Regions from separate parts of the Rhizobium sp. AN6A genome, predicted to be linked through region 1. Evidence: predicted binding sites of a transcription regulator. Region 1 holds the regulator's gene; the other holds the start of a gene.

Evidence for each region. Region 1 encodes PhoB, which activates phosphate uptake and scavenging genes when phosphate is short. Its sites were predicted from a motif close to TGTCATNNANCTGTCAT; they were not measured.
Region 2: CRO62_RS23330 (DapH/DapD/GlmU-related protein) is a predicted target of PhoB. The motif match lies at 1,336-1,352, and genes of this name have one in related genera.

What each region holds. Positions count from the first base shown of each region.
Region 1 covers NZ_OCNC01000004.1:1,518,704-1,522,116, forward strand. Annotated here, with positions in the region: gene pstB (phosphate ABC transporter ATP-binding protein PstB) at 1-756, shown strand, start outside; gene phoU (phosphate signaling complex protein PhoU) at 855-1,580, shown strand; gene phoB (phosphate regulon transcriptional regulator PhoB) at 1,612-2,295, shown strand; gene CRO62_RS19960 (GcrA family cell cycle regulator) at 2,596-3,129, opposite strand.
Region 2 covers NZ_OCNC01000004.1:2,183,991-2,187,403, reverse strand. Annotated here, with positions in the region: gene CRO62_RS23345 (esterase-like activity of phytase family protein) at 1-204, shown strand, start outside; gene CRO62_RS23340 (hypothetical protein) at 364-711, shown strand; gene CRO62_RS23335 (hypothetical protein) at 888-1,202, shown strand; gene CRO62_RS23330 (DapH/DapD/GlmU-related protein) at 1,390-2,022, shown strand; gene ppx (exopolyphosphatase) at 2,070-3,413, opposite strand, start outside.

The sequences.
Region 1 (3,413 bases):
TCATACAAGATGATCGGCAAGGACGTTTCGGTTTATTACGGCGAAAAGCGCGCGCTTTACGACGTGAACCTCAATGTCCGCGAAAACACGGTGACTGCACTTATCGGCCCGTCCGGTTGCGGTAAATCCACTTTCCTGCGCACCTTGAACCGCATGAACGACACGATCGACGGTTGCCGGGTCACCGGCAAGATCACGCTCGATACCGACGATATCTACGATCAGCAGATCGACGTCGTGGAACTGCGTGCCCGCGTCGGCATGGTGTTCCAGAAGCCGAACCCGTTTCCGAAGACGATTTATGAGAACATCGCCTACGGCCCGCGTATCCACGGTCTCGCCCGCAACAAGGCGGATATGGACCAGATCGTCGAGCATAGCCTGCAGAAAGCGGGTCTCTGGAACGAGGTGAAGGATCGTTTGCTGGAATCCGGCACGGGCCTCTCCGGTGGTCAGCAGCAGCGTCTGTGCATCGCACGCGCGGTTGCCGTCAGCCCGGAAGTGATCCTGATGGACGAGCCGTGCTCGGCGCTGGATCCGATCGCGACTGCGAAGGTCGAGGAACTGATCCACGAACTGCGCACCAACTACACCATCGTTATCGTCACGCACTCCATGCAGCAGGCGGCGCGCGTTTCCCAGCGTACGGCCATGTTCCATCTTGGTCATCTTGTCGAAGAAAACGAAACCGACAAGATGTTCACCAATCCGGACGACCAGCGCACGCAGGACTACATCATGGGCCGCTTCGGCTGATCCCCGGCCGGTGCTTTATCGTAACCGTACAAGACTGGTGCCTCTGCCGTGCCCCGCTGTTGGGCACGCGCATGCAGGCCAAGCCGGAGGAATAGACCATGACACAGACAACGACCCATTCGCATATCCTGTCTGCCTATGACGACGAACTGAAGTTTCTGACGCGCCGCATCGCTGAAATGGGCGGTCTTGCCGAGCAGATGTGCGGTGACGCCGTGCGCGCGCTCGTCAATTCCGATGCGGCGCTCGCGCAGAAAGTCATTTCGGACGACACAATTCTCGACCACGCTGAGCGCGAAATCGGCGACAAGGCGATTGTAACCATCGCCAAGCGTCAGCCGATGGCGGCAGACCTTCGCGAGATCATCGGCACCCTGCGTATCGCCGCCGATCTCGAACGCGTCGGCGATCTTGGCAAGAACACGGCCAAGCGCGTTATCGCTGTCGCCGGCACCGGCGTTCCGCGCAAGCTCGCCCGCGGCATCGAGCATCTGTCCGACCTGGCGCTGGTGCAGCTCAAGGAAGTCCTTGACGTCTATTCCACGCGTTCCGCCGAAAAGGCCAATGCGATCCGTGAACGCGACGAAGAAATCGATGCCATGTACACGTCGCTCTTCCGGGAGCTTCTGACCTACATGATGGAAGACCCGCGCAACATCACCACCTGCACGCATCTTCTGTTCTGCGCCAAGAACATCGAGCGTATCGGCGATCATGCGACGAATATCGCAGAGACGATCTATTACATGACCACCGGCAGCCAGCCGGAGGGCGAGCGTCCGAAGGACGACAGTTCCAACACGCTTGGTTCGGTGACCGAGTAACAGACAAGCAGAAGCTTGCGGAGTTCAGCATATGGTGCCCAAGATTGCAGTTGTGGAAGACGAGGAAGCATTGAGCGTCCTGCTTCGTTACAATCTCGAGGCTGAGGGATACGACGTCGACACGATACCCCGTGGCGACGAGGCGGAAATCAGGCTGCAGGAGCGCATTCCGGATCTTCTCATCCTGGACTGGATGTTGCCCGGTGTCTCCGGTATCGAACTGTGCCGGCGCTTGAGAATGCGGCCGGAAACAGAACGCCTGCCCATCATCATGCTGACGGCGCGTGGCGAAGAGAGCGAACGGGTTCGCGGTCTCGCTACCGGCGCTGACGATTATGTCGTCAAACCGTTTTCGACGCCGGAACTCATGGCCCGGGTCAAGGCCATGTTGCGCCGGGCCCGTCCGGAGGTTCTGTCGTCGGTGCTCAAATGCGGCGATATCGAGCTGGACCGCGAGACCCATCGCGTTCACCGCAAAAGCCGCGAAGTGCGCCTTGGCCCGACGGAATTCCGCTTGCTGGAATTCCTTATGACGTCGCCGGGTCGGGTGTTTTCCCGCTCGCAATTGCTGGATGGCGTCTGGGGTCACGATATCTATGTCGATGAGCGCACTGTCGATGTGCATGTCGGACGTCTGCGCAAGGCCCTGAATTTCTCGCACATGCAGGATGTCATCCGCACGGTGCGTGGTGCGGGATATTCGATGGAAGCCTGAGCGAAGCGGAACCAGATAGTTTCGCTGGCGAAGTAGTGCACCAAAGAAATCAGGAAGCCCGAAATCTGAAGAGATTTCGGGCTTTTTTTATATGAATACCGCCAAACTCGATGCCATTGTCCGTTTTGACCGGAGGAGATCGGCGACGCGTTGAAATCCGGATTGAAGAGGCCCGCCTAATAGTAAGGGGAAAGGGTGCGCCCTGCCATCAAGCCACCCCAGAAAGCGGCTTGATTTTCGTCATAAAAAAACGGGCCCGAAGGCCCGTAATTTTTGAGTGCTGAATGCGTGCCGCAACACTCAAGCCTTGCGGCGCTCGCTCACCGGCTGGTAGGCGAGTTTCGCATGGAACTTGCAATAGGGCGAAGATTCCAGCGCTTCACAACCGCAGAAATGGAAGTCGTCCTTCAGCGGATCGCCAACCGGCCACTTGCAGGTGCGCTCGGTCAGTTCCGTCAGCGTCAGGCGACGGGAAATCGGCGTGACAACGTTCTTGGAAGGAACGTAATCGAGAACCTGCGCGGTCTCGATATCGATCTCCTCGTGCAGCGCCGTTGCCGCGTTCGAACGGGTGAGGATGCGCGCCGGTGCCGCGTTGACGCGACCTGCGAAAGTGGTCGTGCGCGGGGCAGGGGCAGCGGTGCGCTTCGGCGCGGAGCGTGCCGAAGTCACTGGACCGCCAGCCTTGACGCGTCCCGGCAGATTGAGACGATGGACCTTGCCGATCACGGCATTACGGCTGACGCCGCCCAGCTGCGCTGCAATCTGGCTGGCGCTAAGGCCCTCGGACCACAATTTCTTGAGCTTTTCGACTCGTTCGTCTGTCCAGTTCATGCCGCTTCTCCGCTTGTCGCGTGTATTTTCGGCAGAATCCCTCTACGTCTCGCGGGCATGCCGCAAGCGTGGTTTCTGCCTGATTTTCGGTGACTAGTTCCGCCGCAATGCAGTCTAGTAATTAGCGATTAACCTAGTGCCAGCCAGACTCCGTGGCAAGAGTCGCGGGAATCATCTGGAATCGATTTTCCGGTTTTCCCCAACTTGCTGGCGTATTGAGTCTGAAAGGCAACACCTTGGGGCTGGCCCGCCGCCGCATACTAGTGCTTGAGAAGCCCGGGAAA
Region 2 (3,413 bases), 670 kb from region 1:
GATAACAGGAAGCGTCAGGGCGGGGGCAACGGTTTCTACGACATGCCGTTCGTGACCATCGAGAATGTCGACCGTGTCGACGCCACCCATATCATCGTCGGCAACGACAACAACCTGCCCTTCTCGGCTGGCCGTGCGCTGGACAAGGCCGACGACAACGAGTTCGTCCTGCTGGAAGTCAAGGAACTGCTCGACGCGAAGTAAGGAAAACGGTGCCGGAATTCGTTCCGGTACCATCAGCGCATTGGCGCAATCTCAACTGAACGGAGCGTCCCTGCGGCCTGCAAAAGGAAGCGCGGCGCTCCGTTCCTGTACCGACCCAACCTGACCCGGAACCCGGTTCCGAAACAGGAAAGACCCGTCATGCAGGACAATGCCGAACGACTGTATTACGCCCTGAGGAAAAGCTGGTCGCTCGAAACCAGCAGCCTGTGGTCAAGGGAAAACCCAGCCAGGGGGCAAGGCGGCGTTACAGCACTTGTGGTGCAAGATATTTTCGGTGGCGACCTCGCCCAAACCGTCGTTAGCGGCGCCGACCATTTCTACAATATCGTCAACGGCACCCGCTGGGATTTCACCTTCACCCAGTTCGATATTCCGGTCGGTTACGAGGACAGGCCCGCCACCCGCACGGAGGCGATGGCAAGGGCCACGCCCCTGCAATATGCCTATCTCAGCGCCTGTATCAGGAAGGCGCTGGGGCACTGCTGAATAATAACGGCTTGTGGCGAGGCGACCGGTTTGTCTCGGCGACAAACCGGTTTCGGTCTGTCGTGTTTTTCGTTTGCGGTTTCAAATCCACAACTTCAGCTTCTCCTCCCAAAGCAGACACAATCCATGGCATAGTACCGCAGGTAAACAAGGCGTGCCGAGAGGAGAGTTGTGCGATGAGTGAGAGCTGCCCGGTCCTGACGCCCGCCGAACGGCAGGTTCAGGATATATTGCAACGGACAGAATCGGCGATGGTGTCCACTATTTTCGCAGCGCTTGAGCGTGCAAGCAAACAGGCTGCCGACGAACTCCAGTCAATCGGCTCTGAAATACAGCCACCGCCTCATGACTATTTTGCCGCTGTCGCACACCAGCAGCTTTTCCTGCTGCAATGCGGAGCCGACCTGGAAACATTCGAGGGCGGAGACCCCGAAGTCGCGCGTCACATCATCCAGAACGCTCAAAACATATCCGACCATTACTGGAAGTAAAAAAGCTGCGACTGCGGATGGTTCCGGCGACTGACGGCGCTGTGTGAAGACAGATTTCGTTCCACGCAAAGCGCGCGCACGATCTGCATTTCAAAAGGATATCTGGCCTAATTAGCTTGCCTTCGCAATTTCACGTCACATGCCCTTCATAGTCCCCGGTTACGCAGGCCGAAATCCGGAGACAGGCATGCACTCAACCGCACAACTCAATCGCCCCAAGCTTGCAGAGACAGTTATCCATTCGACGGCAAGCATAAGGGACTCGAACATAGGTAGCTGCTGCGAAATTTTGGCCGATACCTCTCTGCACAACGTCGAACTCGGGAATTACTCCTACCTCGGACCCCGTTGTATTGTCGGTGATGCGACAATCGGGAAATTCTGCGCTATTGCCGCGGACATCAGGGTTGGCGCACCGAACCATCCAATGGACCGACCGTCCATGCACCGTTTCAGCTACTGCCCGGAATATTACGCTACAGATGCGGTACGCGACGGCGCTTTTTTCGATCGCCGCAAGGAGGATCGCGCCATCATCGGTCACGATGTCTGGATCGGTCACGGGGTCATCGTGCTGCCGGGCGTGAAGATTGGAGACGGCGCCGTGCTCGCAGCAGGCGCGGTCGTCACCAAGGACGTGCCGCCCTACACCATCGTCGGCGGTGTTCCCGCGAAGATCATTCGCGAGCGGTTTTCGCAAACCGTGGCGGGGAAGCTTGCCAAGATCGCCTGGTGGGACTGGCCCTTCGAGACGATCATGGCGCGGCTAGCCGACTTTCAATCAAGCGATATCGAAGCCTTTTGTCAGCGCTGGTCCTAGTATAGTCCCACAACTGTCTGTGGTACCAAATGGCCGGCGCCTGCCCGTTACTCGAACACAAACGCCAACCGCTTGCCCGTTAGTTTCGCCAGTTGCTGCAGGCGTCCGTCCAGACGCTCGCCGGCAAAATCGCAATAGGCGTGTGGTACGACGAATTCCAGATCCAGATCCGGATTGGCGGATTTGCGGAATTTCAGGTGATCGACGACGCCGGGCATGGAGGCTGAGAAGAGGTAAACGACGCGCAGCAGGCCGCCGAGCAACTTGCCGAGTTCCAGCAGGCGGTCACCCGCCATGGCGGCGAGCGGCTGTGTGGTGCCGTTGTCGTTCAGCCCTTCGAAGCGGTAATAATTGGCAAGCGCGATATAGGCGCGGCCCGGATGGGTGATCGCCACGAAGGAGGAGTGGGCGATGATGTTGAGCGCCTGCAGGCCGCGATAGTCCGGATGTGCGCGCCAGCTGATATCGGCCAGAAGGCAGGCCGCCTGCCGGTAACGGCTTTCCTCTTCCGTCTCCTCGATGCCGAACACCGGAAAGGTGCGGCCGCTCCAGTCGGCCAGTTCTCGCGCATGTTCGGGCGAACGGGCACGCAGAATGGCAAGCTCGTCGGCCGTGACCAGCAGCGGGTCGGTATCCCGCTCCGCTTCCGTCAGCAGCGAATAAAGATAACCTTCGCGCACGCCCTGCGCCGAAAAGGCGATCGTTGCCGGCTTCATTGCCTTTAGAACTTCGCGCATGGCGATGGCGCCGAACGGCAGAAGCGAACGGCGGTTCTTGGAGACCGCCTGCCAGGCCGGGTCCTTGCTGTCCCTGGAGACGATGACTTCTTCCAGAAAATTCAACATTTCCGCCAGCGGCAATTCATATCCCTGCATCATGTGCAGCGGATAACCCGTGATCTCCATGTGCAGCTTGGCGATGTTTCGCCACGTGCCGCCCACGGCATAAAAGGTACGCCCCTCGCCGGCCGCCAGCAGCTTTGCGAAGGATTTGACGTGCTTGCGGGCAATGGTCGTCGCCTTCTCCAGCGAGCCATCCGATTGCTCCGACAACCGAAGGCCGCCGAGCGGCAGGGTGATGCCCTCGCCGCAGTTCTTGCCCTTGATGTCGATGAGTTCCAGCGAACCGCCGCCCAGGTCGCCTGCAATGCCATCCGGGTCGTGGAAACCGCTGATCACGCCGTAGGCGGAATAAAGCGCTTCCTTTTCCCCGGACAGTACCTCGATCTCGCAACCAAGTATGGCTTCGGCTTCACGGATGAAATCCGGGCCGTTTTCCGCTTCACGCGCTGCCGCTGTCGCCAGCACGTAGAGCTGCTGCGCCTGCGCCTGTTCGGAAAGCGCATGGAAGCGACGCAGTGCCATCAAAGCCCGGCTAACGCCTTCCTCATG